One region of the Streptococcus sp. V869 genome, then DNA from elsewhere that is predicted to be linked to it. Evidence: predicted binding sites of a transcription regulator. Region 1 holds the regulator's gene; each other region holds the start of a gene.
What was found. Region 1 encodes CtsR, which represses protease genes until heat stress. Its sites were predicted from a motif close to TTGGTCAAAAAAGGTCAAANA; they were not measured.
Positions count from the first base shown of each region.

Region 2: clpP (ATP-dependent Clp protease proteolytic subunit ClpP) is a predicted target of CtsR. The motif match lies at 3,960-3,980, and genes of this name have one in related genera.
Region 3: ACXYSN_RS00880 (ATP-dependent Clp protease ATP-binding subunit) is a predicted target of CtsR. The motif match lies at 3,559-3,579, and genes of this name have one in related genera.

Region 1 is NZ_JBTHHW010000004.1:49,438-56,845, reverse strand. It holds gene ACXYSN_RS08170 (thiamine-binding protein) at 1-97, shown strand, start outside; gene ACXYSN_RS08165 (ABC transporter permease) at 60-818, shown strand; gene ACXYSN_RS08160 (ABC transporter substrate-binding protein) at 856-1,863, shown strand; gene ACXYSN_RS08155 (ABC transporter ATP-binding protein) at 1,863-2,591, shown strand; gene ACXYSN_RS08150 (DUF7675 family protein) at 2,956-3,249, shown strand; gene ACXYSN_RS08145 (DUF4190 domain-containing protein) at 3,374-3,934, opposite strand; gene ACXYSN_RS08140 (CtsR family transcriptional regulator) at 4,205-4,663, shown strand; gene ACXYSN_RS08135 (ATP-dependent Clp protease ATP-binding subunit) at 4,670-7,102, shown strand; gene ACXYSN_RS08130 (NUDIX domain-containing protein) at 7,176-7,408, shown strand, end outside.
Region 2 is NZ_JBTHHW010000001.1:759,270-766,677, forward strand. It holds gene ACXYSN_RS03740 (branched-chain amino acid ABC transporter permease) at 1-731, opposite strand, end outside; gene ACXYSN_RS03745 (branched-chain amino acid ABC transporter permease) at 735-1,604, opposite strand; gene ACXYSN_RS03750 (ABC transporter substrate-binding protein) at 1,710-2,870, opposite strand; gene ACXYSN_RS03755 (YlbG family protein) at 2,959-3,228, opposite strand; gene clpP (ATP-dependent Clp protease proteolytic subunit ClpP) at 3,304-3,930, opposite strand; gene upp (uracil phosphoribosyltransferase) at 4,068-4,697, opposite strand; gene ACXYSN_RS03770 (deoxycytidylate deaminase) at 4,786-5,253, opposite strand; gene ACXYSN_RS03775 (TetR/AcrR family transcriptional regulator) at 5,272-5,829, opposite strand; gene ACXYSN_RS03780 (DegV family protein) at 5,954-6,799, shown strand; gene ACXYSN_RS03785 (BaiN/RdsA family NAD(P)/FAD-dependent oxidoreductase) at 6,856-7,408, shown strand, end outside.
Region 3 is NZ_JBTHHW010000001.1:171,634-179,041, forward strand. It holds gene ACXYSN_RS00865 (GNAT family N-acetyltransferase) at 1-175, opposite strand, end outside; gene ACXYSN_RS00870 (DUF1827 family protein) at 364-663, opposite strand; gene ACXYSN_RS00875 (NUDIX hydrolase) at 727-1,176, opposite strand; gene ACXYSN_RS00880 (ATP-dependent Clp protease ATP-binding subunit) at 1,266-3,518, opposite strand; gene ACXYSN_RS00885 (DUF1797 family protein) at 3,758-3,988, opposite strand; gene ACXYSN_RS00890 (amino acid ABC transporter permease) at 4,186-4,869, shown strand; gene ACXYSN_RS00895 (amino acid ABC transporter ATP-binding protein) at 4,869-5,603, shown strand; gene ACXYSN_RS00900 (bifunctional methylenetetrahydrofolate dehydrogenase/methenyltetrahydrofolate cyclohydrolase) at 5,741-6,598, shown strand; gene ACXYSN_RS00905 (NAD(P)H-hydrate dehydratase) at 6,715-7,408, shown strand, end outside.

The DNA.
Region 1 (7,408 bases):
AGGGGCAGACAATGTTTTTGCCAATGTGAAAATAAATGTAGGAGAGATTTTAAGCATCGATGAGAAACTTGAAAAGTATCATGAGACGGCATATTAGTCTGCTAGGATTTTTGGGTGTCTTATTTCTTTGGCAGGTAGCGGGTTTGTTAAAACTCTTACCAAAGTTTATCTTGCCGACACCACTTGAAATCCTTCAGTCTTTTGTTCGTGACAGAGAATTTCTCTGGTACCACAGCTGGGCAACCTTGAGAGTAGCCTTATTAGGTTTGGTCTTGGGTGTCTTGATAGCCTGTATCCTGGCCGTCCTTATGGATAGTCTGGGCTGGTTAAATGACCTGATTTACCCAATGATGGTGGTTGTCCAGACCATTCCGACCATTGCTATAGCACCTATCCTGGTTTTATGGTTGGGTTATGGAATTTTGCCCAAGATTGTCTTGATTATCTTGACGACAACTTTCCCGATCATCGTCAGTATTTTAGATGGTTTCAGGCATTGTGATAAGGATATGCTGACCTTGTTTAGTCTGATGCGAGCCAATCCTTGGCAAATCCTTTGGCACTTTAAAATCCCTGTCAGCCTGCCCTACTTTTATGCAGGACTGAGGGTCAGTGTCTCCTACGCCTTTATCACAACAGTGGTATCTGAGTGGTTGGGAGGCTTTGAAGGACTAGGTGTTTACATGATTCAGTCTAAAAAACTGTTTCAGTATGATACCATGTTTGCGATTATTATTCTGGTGTCGATTATCAGCCTTTTGGGTATGAAGTTGGTCGATATTAGTGAAAAATATGTGATTAAATGGAAACGTGCTTAAAATAGAGCGTTTTGGAAAAAGAAAAGAGGAAATAAAAATGAAGAAAACATGGAAAGTGTTTTTAACGATTGTAACAGCACTTGTGGCTGTCGTGCTTGTGGCTTGTGGGCAAGGAACTGCTTCTAAGGATAACAAAGAAGCAGAACTTAAGAAGATTGACTTTATCCTAGACTGGGCACCAAATACCAACCATACAGGGCTTTATGTAGCCAAAGAAAAAGGTTACTTCAAGGAAGCTGGAGTGGATGTTGACTTGAAATTGCCACCAGAAGAAAGTTCATCAGATTTAGTAATCAATGGAAAGGCACCGTTTGCTATCTATTTCCAAGACTATATGGCTAAGAAATTGGAAAAAGGAGCAGGTATTACTGCCGTTGCAGCGATTGTAGAACACAACACATCAGGAATTATCTCTCGTAAGTCTGATAATATCAATAGTCCTAAAGACTTAGTCGGAAAGAAATACGGAACCTGGAATGATCCAACTGAGCTTGCTATGTTGAAAACCTTAGTAGAATCTCAGGGTGGAGACTTTGAGAAGGTCGAAAAAGTACCAAATAACGACTCAAACTCAATTACACCGATTGCCAATGGCGTTTTTGATGCTGCTTGGATTTACTACGGTTGGGATGGAATCCTTGCTAAATCGCAAGGTGTGGATGCCAACTTTATGTACTTGAAAGATTATGTCAAGGAGTTTGACTACTACTCACCAGTTATCATCGCAAACAACGACTATCTGAAAGATAACAAAGAAGAAGCTCGCAAAGTCATCCAAGCCATCAAAAAAGGCTACCAATATGCCATGGAGCACCCAGAAGAAGCAGCCGATATCCTCATCAAGAATGCACCTGAACTCAAGGATAAACGTGACTTTGTTATCGAATCTCAGAAATACTTGTCAAAAGAATACGCAAGCGACAAGGACAAATGGGGACAATTTGATGCTGACCGCTGGAATGCCTTCTACAAATGGGATAAGGAAAATGGAATCCTCAAGGAAGACTTGACTGATAAAGGATTTACCAACGAATTTGTAAAATAATGACAGAAATTAGACTAGAACACGTAAGCTATGCCTACGATGATGAAAAGATTTTAGAGGATATTAACCTGCAAGTGACTTCAGGTGAAGTGGTCTCTATCCTAGGCCCCAGTGGTGTAGGAAAGACCACTCTCTTTAACCTGATTGCAGGGATTTTAGAAGTACAATCAGGGCGAATCATTCTTGACGGAGAGGAAAATCCCAAGGGGCGCGTGAGTTATATGCTACAAAAGGATCTGCTCTTGGAACACAAGACTGTGCTAGGCAATGTTATCCTGCCCCTCTTGATTCAAAAGGTGGATAAGGCAGAAGCTATTGCCAAAGCGGATGAAATCCTTGCTACCTTTCAGTTGACAGCCGTACGGGATAAGTATCCTCATGAACTCAGTGGTGGGATGCGCCAGCGTGTGGCTTTGCTCCGAACCTACCTTTTCGGGCATAAACTCTTTCTTCTAGACGAGGCCTTCAGTGCCTTAGACGAGATGACTAAGATGGAGCTTCATGCCTGGTATCTTGATATTCATAAACAGCTAGGTCTGACGACACTCATCATTACGCATAGTATTGAGGAGGCCCTCAATCTCAGTGATCGCATCTACATCCTAAAAAATCAGCCGGGCCAGATTGTATCTGAAATTAAACTAGATTGGTCTGAAGGCGAAGACAAGGAAGTTCAAAAAATTGCCTATAAACGGCAAATTTTAGCCGAATTGGGTTTAAATAATTAGAAACATAGAGAGTGGGTGAAGTTTAACCTTTACCAGCTCTTTTTTATCTATAAATGGGAATTTTGATAGATAAAAAGTGATATAATTGAGGTATGGTGTTGTGATGATAAAATAAGAAATTAAAAAGTATTTAGATACAGATTTTGAATTTAATGTAAATGGCTGAGGTGCTTGTTTTTTATCGAGTATATGTGTCGTTGGTTATGATTATGAAGGTCAGCAGTTTGATACAATTGATGAAGCTATGGAAGCTAAAGTTTTTGATGGAAAAAGTTTAGTGGATATATGGGATGAAGTTTTTCTACAAGTATCATAAAATAAAAATATGGACACATTCTTGCAATAGATGATAGAAAGTGATTAAATGATGTTAAATAATGAACTAAACGACTACAACAAACAAGACTCATCCGATGAAATAGATGAACCCATTTTTTCGGAGTCTAATCTTGAAGGGTACAGTGATTTTTACAAAGATAGTGAAGAGGAAGAAGTTTGGTGGATTGATAAAATAGGTGTTATAGGAGAGATTCTGTTCAGCTTTGATAAGAAAAAAATTTATAACCTTTTTCTTGACTATCCTCACAATATGACTGAAGAAGAGGTTAAAATTTTTGATAGCGAGAATCCGTTTTGGACTGACTTTTTCTCTCGGTGATAGAATATGAACTATAGTAGAAAAAACTGTGAACAATTCACACTACAAAAAACTTCGGTATACCATTAATGATACCGAAGTTTTATTTTTAGATGTTTAATATTCACGTCTGTAGATCAATGCTTTATTCTAATCCCATCGATACTTTAGAGATGAGCAAGTAAGAACCATCCTCTTGTTTGTCAAATGTCAGAGTAACAGACTGGATATTATTACCTGTTGATACATAAGAAATGACTTTGTTTTCGCGGTCCTTTTTCTTGGTTGTGCTTTCTTTTGATGGTTTTCCGTGCTCTTTGATAACATCTTCATAGTTGGTACCACCAGCACCTTGCTTCAGAATATCTCCTTGTTTGAGAGCATCGAATTGTGCTTTTGTCCATGTAAATTCTTCATCTGATTGATTAGTAGACACGGCATTTTGAGTAGCATTCTTTTGGATTTGATTATAGATAACTTGACTACCTACAGCAAAAACAATAGATGCTACAGAAAGAATAGTACCAATAATAGCTAATACTTTTTTATTTTTACGGTTTATGCATAATCCTACAATACCTAGGATAAGTGCAAGGATGGCGATTAAGAATGAAATTTGATTGATACCAGGAATCCAAGAACCAAGGAGTGCAATAGCTCCTAAAACAATAGCTAGGATACCAAAAATTTTATTTTCTTGTTTCATAGCGAAACCTTTCTCAGCTTTTATTGTGAATCAGAATTTGCACATGTTTGATACTCGTTAACATACTTTCAAAGGATTTGAAAGCTAGCTGTAACTTCTTTATTATAACATAAATGTAGAATAGAAAATAAAATAAAGCAAAGTTTGCTAACGGTAGCTATTTTTAAAAGTCAGTATTTTCAAGGCTTGAGCTCTAAAAATTTGACTTATAGAGTCTTAAATGATAGTATAGTCAAAGATAGTCAAAGTTTAAGAAGGAGGTAGCAAGCTATGAAATTTAAAAATACATCGGATCATATTGAAGCCTATATCAAGGCAATTTTAGAACAATCTGGTATCGTAGAATTGCAACGAAGTCAGCTAGCGGATACCTTTCAAGTCGTACCTAGCCAGATTAACTATGTAATTAAAACTCGTTTTACAGAAAGTAGAGGATACCTGGTTGAGAGTAAGCGAGGAGGTGGCGGTTATATTCGGATCGGTCGAATTGAATTCTCCAACCACCATGAAATGCTCCGCGATTTATTGTATTCAGTAGGTGAAGAAGTCAGCCAAGTCATCTTTGAAGATGTTTTAAAACTTTTACTTGAACAAGAACTCTTGACTCGTCAGGAGATGAATCTGTTAGTTGCAACGACCTCAGATCGTGTTTTGGGCGAGGAAGCTGATTATATTCGTGCCAATATGCTTCGTCAGATATTGCATGAAGTAGATAGAAAAGGAAAATAAAATTACATGAAATATTCAAAAGCATTGAGAGAATGTATAGACAGTGCCTTTCTAGTGGCGAGTCGCTTTGGAGCAGACTACCTGGAGTCTTGGCACCTACTGATTGCTATGGCTAATCATAGCTACAGTGTTGCTGGAGCAACTTTGAACGAGTTCCCGTATGAGATTGATCGTTTAGAGGAGGTCGCTGTTGAATTAACAGAGGCCAACTATAGCCACAAGGAAGATTATCAGGAACTCCCTTTTTCTTATCGTTTAAACGTCTTGATGTTGGAGGCGGAACATGTTGCCTCCGTTGTACATGCAAAAGCATTGGGGACTGAGCACCTTCTCTACGCAACCTTGCATGATGGTAATGCTTTAGCTACTCGCATTTTGGAAAAAGCAGGTTTTTCTTATGAAGACCAGAAGGACCAAGTCAAAATTGCTGGACTTCGTCGTAGTCTTGAAGCGCGTGCCGGTTGGACAAAAGAAGATTTGAAGGCTCTACGTCAGCGCCATCGCTCAGTAACAGATAAGCAAAATTCGATGGCCAATATGATGGGTATGCCTCAAACTCCAAGTGGTGGTTTGGAAGATTACACTCACGATCTTACAGAGCAAGCTCGTTCAGGCAAATTGGAGCCAGTTATCGGGCGTGACCAAGAAATCTCTCGTATGATTCAAATCTTGAGTCGAAAAACAAAAAACAATCCAGTCCTAGTTGGAGATGCGGGTGTCGGTAAAACAGCACTGGCACTTGGCCTTGCACAACGTATTGCTAACGGAGATGTGCCAGCTGAAATAACTAAGATGCGTGTCCTAGAGCTAGATTTGATGAATGTTGTTGCGGGAACCCGTTTCCGTGGTGACTTTGAAGAACGTATGAACAATATCATCAAAGATATTGAAGAAGATGGCAAGGTCATCCTCTTTATCGATGAGCTTCATACTATTATGGGTTCAGGAAGTGGGATTGATTCGACCTTGGATGCGGCCAATATCCTGAAACCTGCCTTGGCACGTGGAACTCTGAGAACTGTCGGAGCGACTACTCAGGAAGAATACCAAAAACACATCGAAAAAGACGCAGCCCTGTCTCGTCGCTTTGCTAAAGTGATGATTGAGGAGCCAAGTGTAGCTGATAGTATGGCTATCTTACAGGGCTTGAAGGCAACTTATGAGAAGCACCACCATGTCCAAATTACAGACGATGCTGTCGAAACAGCTGTTAAGATGGCGCATCGCTATTTGACAAGCCGTCACTTGCCAGACTCAGCGATTGATCTTTTGGATGAAGCAGCGGCGACAGTTCAAAATAAATCAAAACATGCAAAAAAAGATGAGTCAGGTTTAACACCAGCTGACAAGGCCTTGATGGATGGCAAATGGAAACAAGCAGCGCAACTCATCTCAAAAGAGCAGGAAGCCCCTGTTTATAAAGATGTAGTAAAAGAATCTGATATTTTGACAACCTTAAGTCGCTTGTCAGGTATTCCAGTTCAAAAATTGACGCAAACAGATGCCAAAAAATATCTCAATCTTGAAGCCGAACTGCATAAACGTGTGATCGGGCAGGAACAAGCGGTATCTAGCATCAGTCGTGCCATTCGTCGTAACCAATCGGGTATCCGCAATAACAAACGTCCAATTGGATCCTTTATGTTCCTTGGACCAACAGGTGTCGGTAAGACCGAATTAGCCAAGGCTTTGGCAGAAGTCCTCTTTGATGACGAGTCTGCCCTTATCCGCTTAGACATGAGTGAGTACATGGAGAAATTTGCGGCCAGTCGCCTCAATGGAGCTCCTCCAGGTTATGTAGGTTACGAAGAAGGTGGAGAGTTGACCGAGAAGGTTCGTAACAAACCATACTCAGTCTTGCTCTTTGACGAGATAGAAAAGGCTCATCCAGACATCTTTAACGTTCTCTTACAAGTCTTGGATGACGGTGTCTTGACGGACAGTAAGGGACGCAAGGTTGATTTTTCAAATACCATCATTATCATGACATCAAACCTTGGTGCAACAGCTCTTCGTGATGACAAGACAGTCGGTTTTGGAGCTAAGGATATTCGTTTTGACCAGGAAAATATGGAAAAACGGATGTTTGAAGAGTTGAAAAAAACTTACCGCCCAGAGTTTATCAACCGTATTGATGAAAAAGTGGTCTTCCATAGCTTGTCAAGTCAAGATATGCAAGAAGTGGTTAAGATTATGGTCAAACCATTGATTGCAAGCCTGGCAGAAAAAGGAATTGACTTGAAACTCCAAGCATCTGCCCTTAAGCTTCTAGCTCAGAAGGGATATGACCCAGAGATGGGAGCTCGCCCACTGCGCAGAACTCTGCAAACAGAAGTAGAAGACAAACTAGCAGAGCTCCTTCTTACAGGTGAACTGAAAGAAGGTAAGACACTTAAAATTGGTGTCAAAGCAGGTCAATTGAAATTCGACATTGTATAAAACAAGAACTATGAATCAATAATTTGTAGATCCGCCCTCTTTATTGCCATCAAAAGCAGAAAGGAAGTAGAAGATGATGAATCAGACAATTCCAACCGGGATGACAGAAAAAGAGTACTTTGAAGTTCACGCTAGTCAAGCTGAATTTTTAGACTGGTACCACAAGCAAGCACTCCCTCAGTATGAAAAACCAAGCGTGACTGTGGATATGGTGGCCTATTGCTTTGTAGAAGGGAAAATGAAACTATTTTTGATTCGTCGGAAGGCACACCCTTTTCAAAATTGTTTAGCGTTAGTTGGTGGATT
Region 2 (7,408 bases), on a different contig from region 1:
ATTAAAACGTTGATAGAGTTGATAAAACTATAATCTTTTGGTACAACTGAACCGACAAATCCTGCTTGGAGTGATCCTGCAATACTTGCAGTCATAGCTCCAAATACGAAAGCAATAATTTTGATTTTTGTTGTATTGACCCCTACTGACTCAGCCGCAATTTCATCTTCACGAACAGACAAGGTTAAACGACCGATTGGACTACGTAAAAAGTTCAGTGTTAAAATAGTTGTAATCACGGCAAAGATATATACCATTTGCCAGTTAGTGAAGTTTGGAATTCCTAAAATACCTGCAGCTCCATTAGTTAGGCTACCACCATTGACAATCAAGATACGAATAATCTCAGCAACCCCAAGTGTAGCAACTGCAAGATAATCCCCCTTCAAACGAAGGGTAGGAATTCCTACGATGAGGGCAACCAAACCAGCAATGATGGCGCCGAGCAACATAGCTCCAAAGAAGGCACCATAAGTTGGAGATTTTGATCCAATAATAGCTGCTGCATAGGCACCGATAGCCATAAATCCAGCATGTCCAAGTGAAAATTGGCCAGAGAAACCAACGATTAGGTTAAGTCCTACTGCAAGAATAATATTAATACCGATTTGTTCCAGAATTTGAATATGGAAAAGGTTTAAAATACCAAGTGAAACTAAGAGGCTAATCATACCATATCCAAGCAACAAAAGGAATATCCAGAGAATATTAGCTTTTACATTTACTTTCATTGTTTACACCTTCTCTTTCACATTCTTACCAAGAATACCAGCTGGACGAACAATCAAGATTAAGAGCAAGATTCCATACACGATGGCATCACGGAAATCTGACAATCCAAAAGCAATTGCAAAAGTTTCCAATAGACCAATTACAAAACCTCCAAGAGCTGCACCAGGGATGATACCGATACCACCAAGAACGGCAGCAACGAAAGATTTAATACCTGGAGTCATTCCCATCAATGGTTCGAGAGAGTTGTAATAAAGGGCAATCAAGACACCTGCTGCTCCAGCCAAAGCTGAACCCAAAGCAAAGGTAAAGCTGATTGTACGGTTCACGTTAATCCCCATCAACTGAGCAGCATCGCTATCTACAGAAACGGCACGCATAGCTTTCCCCATCTTGGTTTTTTGTACGATAAGTTGCAAAAGAATCATTAAGACAATTGAGACAGTCAAAATCAACAATTGGATATTTGTAAGACTAATTGGTCCCAAGTCGTATCGTACAGTTTGGATTGCTTGAGGGAAGGCACGTGTATTGGCACCCACCAGATAGACCATTCCGTATTCCAATAAGAAGGATACCCCGATAGCTGTAATCAGTACAGAGATACGAGTTGAATGACGCAGTGGGCGATAAGCTAGAAACTCAATGATAACACCGAGAATAGCTGAACCAATCATCGATAAAATTAAGGCTAAAAAGAAATTTAATTGTAGGGAATTAATCAAGAAATAGCCCATAAAAGCCCCCATCATATAAATATCGCCGTGGGCGAAGTTGATGAGCTTGATAATTCCATAAACCATGGTATATCCAAGGGCTAATAATGCATAAACACTACCCAGGATTAAACCATTAACAAGTTGTTGGAGCATATAGTTCACTCTTTCTAATAATAATTTTTAGGATATAAATTGCTTCTAAAATACCGAAACAGGGAGTGAGTAAAAAGCTCATTCCCCATTCTCGTTATCTTTAATTTATGGTTGTACGACTTCTGCCGCTTCAACTTTACCATTATTCATAGTCATCATGAATGCAGTTTTAACAGTGTTGTGATCTGCATCGAAGCTTGTTTTTCCTGTTACTCCCTCAAAGTCTTTAGTTTTAGCAAGATTATCTTTAAGTTCTACAGATGTTTTAGCACCTTTTGCTGCATTTGCTACAAGGTAAACTGAGTCATATGCAAGAGCTGCAAAAGTTGAAGGCTCTTCATTGTATTTAGCACGGTAAGCTTCTAGGAAGGCTTTTGCCTTATCAGAAACATCAACTGTTGATGAGAAACCAGAGATGAAGTAAATGTTTGATGCACGTTCTACTGTTGCTTGTTGAACAAACTCTTCACCATTAAATCCATCACCACCGATGATTGGTTTGTCAATACCCATACCACGAGCTTGGTTTACAATTTTACCTGCTTCAGTGTAGTAACCTGGTAATACGATTGCATCAAATTCTTTATCTTTGATTTTTGTAAGAGCTGCTTGGAAGTCAGTATCTCCTGATACAAATGTTTCATCAGCTACGATTTCACCTTTAAATGATTCACGGAAAGCTTTTGCAACACCTTTAGCATAGTCACTTGAGTTATCAGTATACAAAACAACTTTCTTAGCACTCAATTTATTAGCTACATAGTTTGAGATGATTTTACCTTGGTAGCTATCTTGGAATGTTCCAATAAATAGGAAGTCTTGTCCTTTGGTCAAACCATCTTGAGTAGCACTTGGCGAGATTAATGGCACAGCAGCTTGAGTAGCGTTTGCCACTGCAGCAGCAGTTGCTCCAGAAGTCGCAGGTCCTACAATAGCTGCTACTTTTGATTGAGTAACAAGGTTTGTAGAAACAGAAGCTGCTTCAGCAGTTTCAGATTTATTATCTTTGTCTACTACTTCGATTTGTTTTCCATCAACACCACCAGCAGCATTGATTTCATCAACTGCAAGTTGAGCACCTTTTTGTTCAGAAGTACCGTAAGCAGCGACAGCACCAGTTTCCTCAAAGTTGAAACCAATCTTGATAACTTTTTCGTCTACTGGGTTACCAGTTGCATTAGAAGCTCCAGATTTCACTTCCCCACAGGCTGCCAATACAGCGACACTTGCAAGTGCAACAAGCGATAATGCGAATTTTTTCTTCATAAATTGTCTCCTTCTTAAATTCATTTTTAATGACATGTTAAGAATATACCGAATTATCAGAAAATTGTCAACAAGTTTATCTCTTTTTTTAAATGATAACGTTTTCGGTATTTTTATAGAGGTTACCAACGAAAGGAGTTTCTAATTCTTGGATGTGACATCGTCTCACTTTCTTGATAAATTTTTCTTTATCTAAACGACCTACCAGGTCTTCTACTTCTTCTGTTGGAACATAAAGTTGTAGATAACGGTGTTTTTTTGAGTGATAACAAATATCGCCATAATTTGCGAGTTTTTTTGCATCACGATTATAGTATAGGTAGATAATCAGACCAGACCGATTTTCTTTTTGAAACATAATTCATCTTCCTTCTAGTAATCTTCCTCTTATTATACCAAAAAAAGCAAACTCAGTCGAGTTTGCTTTAGTAGATTAATTCAAAGAATTATTGGCCATAATTTCATCAATGAAACCATATTCAAGTGTTTCTTGAGCACTCATCCAGTAATCACGTTCAGCATCTGCATGTATTTGCTCAACTGATTTACCAGAGTTATCTGCAAGAATTTGCTCTAAAGTCTTACGAGTTTTAAGCAAATGTTCAGCAGCGATGGCCATATCTGTTTGCTGAGTACCACCACCTGTACCACCCATTGGTTGGTGAATCATGTACTCTGCATTTGGAAGCATGAAACGTTTGCCTTTTGCTCCACTTGAGGCAATAATTGTTCCCATTGAAGCTGCCATCCCCATAACGATAGTTTGGACATCTGCCTTGATAAAGTTCATGGTATCAACGATTGCCAAACCAGCTGATACAGACCCACCTGGTGTATTTACATAAAGGTAAATATCTTTTGTACTATCTTGGGCATCCAAGAAGAGCAATTGGGCGATGACTGAGTTTGCCATATTGTCTTCGACTGGTCCAGTCAACATGATGATACGATCTTTTAAAAGACGTGAGTAAATGTCATATGAACGTTCTCCACGACTTGTTTGTTCAATAACTACAGGAATCATTCTTTTCTCCTTCTGATTGCAATATTTCTTAGTCAAACGACTCGATATAGGATTATTATATCTTTTTGGTCAAAAAAGGTCAAATTTTTGCTCCATTCTTATAAACAGACACAAAAATTCAACCTCCTTTCGAAACTAAAACCAATGAACAGTTTTAGTCTATGCTTAGAATCTTATTTTGTACCGAACAAGCGATCTCCTGCGTCTCCAAGACCTGGAACAATATAACCATGTTCGTTCAAACGTTCATCCAAAGCTGCAGTAAAGATTTCTACATCTGGGTGAGCTTCTTGAAGAGCTTTTACACCTTCTGGAGCAGATACCAGGCAGACAAATTTGATGTTTGAAGCCCCACGTTTTTTAAGGGAATCAACAGCCAAGATTGCAGAACCACCTGTTGCAAGCATAGGGTCAACCACAAAGATTTGACGTTGGTCGATATCTTCAGGTAATTTTACCAAGTATTCTACTGGTTGAAGGGTTTCTTCATCACGATACATACCGATGTGCCCAACTTTTGCTGCTGGAACCAAGCTCAACAATCCATCAACCATTCCAATACCTGCACGTAAGATTGGAACAATCGCTAATTTTTTACCAGCCAATTGTTTTTGAACTGTTTTTGTGATAGGTGTTTCGATTTCAACGTCTTCAAGTGGAAGATCACGAAGTACTTCATATCCCATCAACATTGCAATCTCGTTAACTAACTCACGAAAAGCTTTTGTAGAAGTGTCAGTGCGACGCAAGATTGACAATTTGTGTTGAATCAGTGGATGATTAATAACTTCAAGTTTTCCCATTTTCAGAATTCCTTCTTTCAATTTATTCTTCTTATTATATCAAAAAATGGCTTAAAAAGCTTTCTAAACCATTTATTTTTTATAATTTCTAGATTAGGTGAGCCTCTTGGAGAGCTGCTTGTACTGTTTCAAGTGGTAGGTGAGTTAATTCTGTTCCCTTTTCTTGATAAAGATGTTGGGCATAGTCATCCATACGGTATTGATTGATATAAACAACACGTTCACATCCTACCTGAAGCAGTTGCTTGGTACAGTTGAGGCATGGAAAATGAGTAACGTAAGCTGTAAAGCCTTTAGGAACGCCACGTTCTGCCCCTTGTAAAATAGCATTTACCTCTGCATGAAGAGTGCGGACACAGTGGCCCTCTATCACCAGGCAGTCGTGGTCAATACAATGTTCTGTTCCTGATACAGAGCCATTATAGCCTGTTGAAACAACCTTGTTATCCTTAACTAAAACGGCTCCTACCTTGGCACGTTTACAGGTTGAACGATTGGCAATCAATAGAGCTTGAGCAGCGAAATACTCATCCCAAGCCAGTCTTTTTTCTGTCATAGTTTTTCTCCTCTTAACTTATTTTTTGAAAAATGGCAAGCGTAAATCTGCAATTTTCTCAGCAGGAACCTTCATTCCGTCCTTGATCCATTTTAGCAAAACGGATACGATAGCAGAACTCCAAAAAGAATGCAGATAACTGCTAACACCCTTTGATTTTCCATAGTATTTTTCTAGAAACTCTTGCATAGCTTGCACAAAGATTTTTTCCAAGTGATAGTCCAGGGCAAGCTGAATAACCTTGGCTTCTTTCTTGGCTTCTCGGAAAAGATGAACCCAAACTAGATAGAGATCCGTCTTGACATCGTAATGACTTAGTTGCTCCATGATGTTATGGACGCTACGTTTAAAGACACTTTCTAAAATCTCTTCTTTGGAATCATAGTTACGATAAAAGGCTGCACGAGAAACGCCAGCACGTTTGACTAGCTCAGAAATGCTAATCTTAGCTAACTCCTTTTTCTCCAAGAGTTGCAAAAGAGCTGTTTCAATCGCTTCTCTGGTTAGCAAATTAGATTCTTGATTGGACTTTCTAAGATTTTCAAGCGATTTTTCAGATATTTTACGTTCAGACATAACAATTTCTTTCTACTTGTGACAACAGAGAGGTACTACTTTTGTTTCAAGGGCTTTCATGATATAATTGTAAAAAAAGACAGAACCTTTGTCAATGTATAAGTGATAAAGATGGAGAAATTCTATGACTTGGAAGATTATTGCTGACTCTGGTTGTGATTATCGTCAACTGGCAAATCCTGCTTTTGATACTGAATTTGTCAGTGTCCCATTAACGATTCAAGTAGCGGACCAGGTCTTTGTCGATGATGCCAATCTGGATATTGATCAGATGATGGAAACTATGTATGCGACTTCTGAAGCTTCTAAATCAGCTTGCCCTAGTCCTGATGATTATTTACGAGCATTTGAAGGTGCCAAACATATTTTTGTAGTAACCATCACCGGAACTCTCTCTGGTAGCCACAATAGCGCTCAATTAGCTAAGAATATCTATCTCGAAGAACACCCTGATACTCAGATTCACGTTATTGATAGTTTGTCTGCTGGTGGGGAAGTTGACCTAATTGTTGAGAAAATCAATGACTTGATCAACCAAGGACTTTCTTTTGAAGAAGTGGTTGAAGTTATTACTACTTACCAAGAAAAAACGAAGTTGTTGTTCGTTCTTGCTAAGGTTGATAACCTGGTTAAAAACGGTCGCTTGAGTAAGCTTATTGGTACAGTTGTTGGGCTCCTCAATATCCGTATGGTTGGGGAAGCAAGTGAAACTGGAACCTTAGAATTGCTTCAAAAGGCTCGTGGTGCTAAAAAATCCCTCCAAGCTGCCTATGAAGAGTTGATTAAAGCTGGCTATGCCGGTGGCCGTATCGTCATGGCTCACCGCAGTAATGAAAAATTCTGCCAGCAGCTCTCAGAGCTCTTGCGTGAAAAATTCCCAGCAGCGAATATTAAAATTCTCCCAACTTCTGGACTCTGCAGTTTTTATGCAGAAGAAGGTGGACTTCTCATGGGATATGAAATTGGTTAATCAATCAAACAAGGGATGACTTATCATCTCTTGTTTTTTTATGGTACAATACTTTTATGAAACATTTTGATACGATTGTCATCGGAGGTGGTCCTGCTGGAATGATGGCTACTATTTCCAGTAGCTTTTACGGGCAGAAAACACTTCTCATCGAAAAAAATAGAAAACTTGGAAAAAAATTAGCTGGAACTGGTGGTGGTCGTTGCAACGTCACTAACAACGGAACCCTGGATGACCTATTAGCCGGCATTCCTGGAAATGGGCGCTTTCTTTACAGCGTCTTCTCCCAGTTTGATAACCATGATATTATCAACTTTTTTACGGAAAATGGCGTCAAACTAAAGGTAGAGGATCACGGGCGTGTCTTTCCTGCTAGCGACAAATCTCGGACTATTATCGAAGCTTTAGAAAAGAAAATCTCTGAATTGGGCGGACAAGTCATGACTCAAATAGAGATTGTTTCTGTTAAAAAGGTAGACGACCAGTTTGTCCTCAAGTCAGCAGACCAGACTTTCACTTGTGATAAACTCATTGTCACAACAGGTGGCAAGTCCTATCCTTCCACTGGTTCGACTGGTTTTGGCCATGAGATTGCTCGTCACTTTAAAC
Region 3 (7,408 bases), on a different contig from region 1:
AGAGTCTGGTCAAAAGGCTATCCAACAATTCTAGAAAGGATGGGTAGTATTCTGGTTTCTTTAAATCATCTTTGATAAGAGTCATAAAAGGATAGTCCATAAAGGCTCCAGCCAATACTTTTCCAATTTTTTGGTATTCATCTAGCTTGGCTTCTCTATATACTATTTCTTTCATTTCACACTCCTTCATAAAATCTCTCTAACTATTATAACTAAATTTCTTCTTTTTTTCGATTTTAATGTGAAATATTCACAAAAAGTATAAGAAAATGCAGTTTTTCTAGAATTTCTATTAGAAAAGTAGGTATGAAAAGACCCCACACGGTTTAACCTTGCGGGGTAGATTTAAAGTCTAGTTAGAATCTATTTTGTTGGAATTGAAATTTCAATCAATTTATCAGAATAGAGGGTTTTGATATTTGCTTCATCAATAACTTGTTTATCAATTTTACGATTTAAGAAGAATTCTTGGATTTTCTCAATTTCTTTTTCACGGATTGCACGGTGTTTATTGGAAATGAGGATTTCGTAATGAAGCGGTGACTGAGTAAAAATAACATCTGTATTACCTGCAGAATAAACTTCTACAAGCGTTGCGTCAGTACTTTCTAACTGATTTTTAACAAGAAGCGAGTGTGAGTTTGTAGTATTGATGAGCTTCATAAGGTTTCCTCCTGTGTTTCTATGTCTATTATAGCACTTTTTAGGGAAATTGGAAAAGTTAGCTTAAATTTGATGCTGTTTTTTCCAAGCTTCGATTGCCCATTTATGACTGCCACGTTTCAAGTTTGCAATAGCTTCATCGACTGGGAACCAAGCTAGATGATTAAAGTCTTCTAAAGGTTTTTGAATTTCTTGATAAGAAGTGGCTTCATAGAGATAGGCTGGGTTATAGTAGTAGGTATCACGATGACTAGAATAGAAATACTCATCCGCTTGGCCATAATAGGTGCCGATTTCAGCAGTAAAACCCAACTCTTCAATCAGTTCTCGTTTGAGAGCTTCGAGATGGTTTTCGCCTGCTTCAATCTCCCCACCAGGTAAGAACCATGCACCATTTGGAGCTTGGACGAGGATAATCTTTTCGTGGTTTGCATCAGGTATGACTGCATAAACGCCATATCTATTTTTGTAGGTTACTCCCTCTTTTTTTTCTCCAAATGTTGGATTTGCCATAAATTTCTCCTTCGTGAGTGCGCTTTCTTTCTATAATAGTAAAGAATGTTCTCACTGTCAAGCAAGAACATTCTTTTGTATGTGAGGAACTAGTCGTTTGACTCGACCGTTTCCGTTTTATTTTTGGACTTAATCACGATTTTACCTTTACTTGTCATGACTGCCTTGAGATCTTTTTCGCTAGGGTTTTCAAGGTAGTAGTCCGTAATTGCATCTTCGATATAGTCTTGGATGGTACGACGTAATGGACGAGCTCCCATTTTTGGATCGTAACCAAGGTCTACAAGTTTTTCTTTAACCTTTTCTGTGACATCGAGATGGATATTATTGCTGGAAAGTCGCTTATTCACATCATCTAGCATGAGGTCAACGATTTGAAGGAGATTTTCCTTGCTGAGAGCCTTGAATTCGATAATGCCATCAAAGCGGTTCATGAATTCTGGACTAAAGAAGTTGCCTAATTCTCCAAGAACAGAGTTGGTACGACCTTCTCGAGCAGCACCAAATCCAACACTAGCTTCAGCTTTGCCTGTACCTGCATTTGAGGTCATGATAATGATGGCATCCTTAAAGCTAACGGTACGACCTTGCCCATCCGTTAAACGACCATCGTCCAAGACTTGAAGGAACATATGCATAACATCTGGATGGGCTTTTTCAACTTCATCCAAGAGGATTAGTGAGTAGGGGTTACGACGAACCTTTTCAGTCAATTGTCCAGCCTCATCATAGCCGACGTATCCTGGAGGAGCACCGACGAGTTTAGCAACGCTGTGTTTTTCCATGTATTCACTCATATCAAAGCGAATCATGCTATCAGCAGAACCAAAGAGTTCGATGGCCAGTTGTTTAGAGAGTTCTGTTTTACCGACACCTGTAGGACCAACAAAGAGGAAGCTACCAATTGGACGGTTTGGTGTTCCAAGCCCAACACGGTTACGACGGATAGCCTTAGCAATCTTATCGACAGCATCATCTTGACCAATAACATGAGCCTTGAGGTCATCTGCTAGGTTGATAAGTTGAGACTGTTCTTTTTCTTTAAGGTCGCCAACTGGAATGTTGGTCTTTTGTTCGATGATGTGCTCAATCGTCTTTTCACTGATGATTGGGGTATCTTGATCCGTTACCTTAGTCTTTTGCATTTCCTTATATTTAGCAATCTGGTCACGGAAGTAGGCTGCTTTTTCAAAGTCTTCATCGCGGGTTGCTTGTGCCTTGAGATTTTCTGCTTCGATTAAACGTTGGTCTATGACCTTTGGATCCACAAAATTTAAGGTTAAGTTCATTTTAGAACCAGCTTCATCTAGAAGGTCAATGGCCTTATCCGGCAAGAAACGATCTTGAATGTAGCGGTTAGAGAGAGTAGCAGCTGCTTCGATAGCTCCCTCAGTATAGTGAACATGATGGTAATCTTCGTATTTCTTTTGAATCCCTTTCAGGATAATAATGGTTTCTTCAACAGTTGGTTCATCAACCTTGACAGGTTGCATACGGCGCTCAAGGGCTGCATCCTTTTCGATGATGCGGTATTCATTGAGGGTAGTAGCACCCACTAACTGGAGTTCGCCACGAGCAAGAGCTGGTTTCAGGATATTTCCTGCATCCATATTTCCTTCTCCAGCAGAACCAGCACCGACAATCTCATGAATTTCATCGATAAAGAGGATAATATCCTCACGTTTCCGGATTTCCTCCATGAGTTTTTGCATGCGCTCTTCGAATTGTCCACGAATTCCTGTACCTTGGACAAGGCTAACAACGTCTAGGCGAATGACTTCTTTCCCTTGAAGTTTTTGTGGAACATCACCGTCAACAATCTTCTGAGCCAATCCTTCGACAACGGCTGTCTTACCAACACCAGGCTCACCAATAAGGACAGGATTATTTTTGGTTCTACGGTTGAGAATTTCAATAACGCGGATGATTTCTTCGTCACGACCAATTACAGGGTCGATATTCCCACGACGGGCAATCTCAGTAACATTGATACCATATTCATCCAAGAGTCCTTTTTCTTGGCTAGGAGGAGGTGTTTGAGCTGGTCCACGATTTTGGGAACCATAGCCACCATTACCGCCGTATCCACCACCTGACTGAGTAGGGGGAGTGTTGTTATTATTAGAAGATGGTCTAAAGTTATTCAGATCGTTAAAGAAGTCTCCAAATGGATCAAAATCACGATTGTTTAGATCTGTAATGCCCTTAAATAAGCTATTGTTAGGATCTGTTTTGATAATTTTGTAGCAATTTTGGCAAAGATCAATTTGCTTTTGTTGCCCATTCAGATTAGTGTAAAGATGGATTGTTGAGTCATTGATTTTACAATTTTGACAGAGCATACCTCTACCTCGTTTCTTTCTTGGCTTTGACTAAAACCAAAAGGTCAAAAATAGTCAAAGTTCTTTAGTCTCATTATATCATGATTGAAGGGGAAAGCAAGTAAAAAGATTGAGTCTTAAAGTTGATGTTGCGAGTCTATTATAGTCAAACTTTTAAGGGTAAAAAGAAAAATCCTATTTGACGTACAAAAAGGATTCTCTTGGTCAAAGCAGAAGTATTCTCTGCCTTTATTTAACGATTAGTATAAAAGTTCGTAAATTTCCATCGCAATAAGGTCGATGCTATCAAATGTATAAGTCTCACGAGCTTCAACGTCACGAAGTGTGAAAAGTGGTCCGTTTTCTTCGTCGTGGTTAAAAGCAACCTCTGCGACAACAACTCCTTCGCGTTCAAAGTTACGTTTCAAGTTACCACCATCTTTTGTCATTGCTTCTAAGCGATTGATGATTCTAACCAAATGTGATTCCATTTTGATTCTCCTCCATTTCTTATCTTTACTATTTTACCATAAACAGGCTCTACTTGACTAGAAAAAACTAAGATTTCTCGCTATTTCTCTTACCTTTGAAAATTTATTGAAAATCTTAGATGAAAATGTTGCATTTTTATGCAGAATATGTTATCCTTATACAAGTTTTAAGTTTAAATATAGAAAGTAGAGTGTCCATGAATTTTTCTTTTTTACCGAAATATCTGCCATACTTTAACTATGGTGCTGTTGTTACGATTATTATCTCGATCTTAGTTGTCTTTTTGGGAACCATTTTAGGGGTAGTGTTGGCCTTTGCGCAACGTTCAAAGATTAAGCCACTTGCTTGGTTAGCTAATCTTTATATCTGGATTTTCCGAGGAACTCCGATGATGGTACAGATTATGATTGCCTATGCATTGATGCATATTAGTGCTCCAACGATTCAAATTGGAATTTTGGATGTCGATCTCACTCGTTTGATCCCAGGGATTATCATTATCTCTATGAATAGTGGTGCCTATGTATCAGAAACTGTTCGTGCTGGGATTAATGCTGTGCCAAAAGGTCAGTTAGAAGCAGCTTATTCGCTAGGTATTCGTCCTAAAAACGCTATGCGCTATGTCATCTTGCCACAGGCTATCAAGAATATCTTGCCAGCCTTGGGGAATGAGTTTATTACCATTATCAAGGATAGTTCACTCTTGTCAGCAATCGGTGTTATGGAATTGTGGAATGGAGCTACTACAGTGTCAACAACCACATATCTACCATTGACTCCACTTCTATTTGCAGCTTTTTACTACTTAATTATGACATCTATCTTGACAGTAGCCTTGAAAGCTTTTGAAAATCGTATGGGACAAGGAGATAAGAAATAATGACTGAAACGCTAATTAAAATTGAAAACCTTCATAAAAGCTTTGGAAAGAATGAAGTTTTAAAAGGGATTGATCTTGAAATTAAAAAAGGTGAAGTAGTGGTTATTATCGGACCATCTGGTAGCGGTAAGTCAACCCTTCTTCGTTCTATGAATCTCCTCGAAGAAGCGACAAAAGGAAAGGTTATCTTTGAAGGTGTAGACATTACGGATAAGAAAAACGACCTCTTTGCTATGCGTGAAAAGATGGGAATGGTTTTCCAACAATTCAATCTCTTCCCAAATATGACGGTATTGGAAAACATTACACTTTCTCCGATTAAGACTAAGGGAGAAAGTAAGGAAGTGGCTGAAAAGAGAGCGCATGAGCTCTTGGAGAAGGTTGGTTTGCCAGATAAGGCCGATGCCTATCCACAAAGTTTGTCTGGGGGTCAGCAACAACGTATCGCTATTGCTCGTGGTCTTGCCATGGAACCAGATGTCCTACTCTTTGATGAACCGACTTCTGCCCTAGACCCAGAAATGGTAGGGGAAGTACTAGCGGTTATGCAAGAACTTGCTCAGTCAGGAATGACCATGGTCATCGTGACGCATGAGATGGGCTTTGCGCGTGAAGTGGCAGACCGCGTCATCTTTATGGCTGACGGTGTTGTTGTCGAAGATGGAACTCCAGAGCAAGTCTTTGAACAAACCCAAGAACAAAGAACCAAGGATTTCTTGAGTAAGGTTTTGTAAAATATCGTTTATTAGAAAAGCTCCAAGTGGGCTTTTTCTTATAGTTTCAGACTATAAGGTCTCTTAGGTAAGAAGTGTTAGAGGGACAAGTGTTTTTTTGATATAATAGAAGATATTTGTTAGAAAAGAGAAAACATATGACACAGATTATTGATGGCAAGGCTTTAGCAGCCAAGCTACAAGGACAACTGGCTGAAAAAACAGCCAAACTAAAGGAAGATACAGGCTTGGTTCCTGGTTTGGTGGTTATTTTGGTTGGGGACAATCCTGCTAGCCAGGTTTACGTTCGTAACAAGGAACGTTCAGCTATCGCAGCGGGCTTCCAGAGTGAAGTTGTACGTGTTCCGGAGACCATTACTCAAGAGGAGTTGTTGGAGTTGATTGCCAAATACAATCAAGATCCAGCATGGCATGGGATTCTGGTACAGTTGCCATTGCCAAAACATATCGATGAGGAAGCTGTTCTACTAGCCATTGACCCAGAAAAGGATGTGGACGGTTTTCATCCGCTCAACATGGGTCGTCTTTGGTCTGGTCACCCAGTGATGATTCCTTCAACTCCAGCAGGGATTATGGAGATGTTTCATGAGTATGGGATTGACTTAGAAGGTAAAAATGCAGTCGTTATTGGTCGTTCAAATATCGTCGGTAAACCAATGGCCCAGTTGCTGTTGGCTAAAAATGCAACTGTAACCTTGACCCACTCTCGCACCCACAATCTAGCCCAAGTAGCTTCTAAAGCCGACATTCTTGTAGTAGCTATCGGTCGCGCCAAGTTTGTGACTGCTGATTTTGTCAAACCTGGTGCAGTTGTCATTGATGTGGGAATGAACCGAGATGAAAATGGCAAGCTCTGTGGAGATGTTGACTACGATGCTGTTGCACCAGTCGCTAGCCATATCACACCTGTACCTGGTGGAGTTGGGCCTATGACGATTACCATGCTGATGGAGCAAACTTATCAGGCTGCTTTAAGAACGCTGGATAAAAACTAAGTTTACTATGAAAAATAGTTGAGATAGTAATATCTCGACTTTTTGTTTGCTGTAATGATACTTCTATCTATTATTTTGTAGTATAATGAGAGACAAGAAGTAGTAAGGAAGTAATAATGAAGGATATTAAGAAAGCTTTACTAAAAAAAGTGATCATCGAGCGTCCTCGTTCTAGTCATAAGGGTAACTACGGTCGTCTTCTCTTGATTGGGGGAACGTATCCTTATGGGGGAGCCATTATTATGGCTGCCTTAGGGGCTGTTAGAAGTGGTGCAGGCTTAGTGACCGTAGCAACGGATATAGAGAATATTCCAGCTCTACATAGCCATCTGCCGGAGGCTATGGCTTTTGGCCTTGATGATGAGCGATTACTTGAGCAACAGTTGCAGAAGGCTAACATTGTCTTAGTTGGCTCTGGACTAGTGGATGATGAGCGTGGAGAAGAGCTTCTGCAAACAGTTTTTGATCATTTAGACCAAGACCAGACTCTCATACTGGATGGTGGTGCCCTATCTATTTTTGCTAAGACGGGGTTGAAATTTCCTAAAGCCCACCTTGTTTTAACTCCACATCAAAGGGAATGGCAAGTCTTATCAGGCTTAGATTTGACTTCTCAAGGAGCTGAGGAAACAGGAGAGGCTTTGAAGAGTTTTCCTTCAGGGACGATTCTAGTTCAAAAAGGTCCTGCGACTCGAATCTGGCAATCTGGTCAAGCTGATTTTTATCAGTTAGAGGTTGGGGGTCCCTATCAGGCGACTGGGGGTATGGGGGATACTCTGGCTGGGATGATTGCTGGCTTTGCAGGCCAAT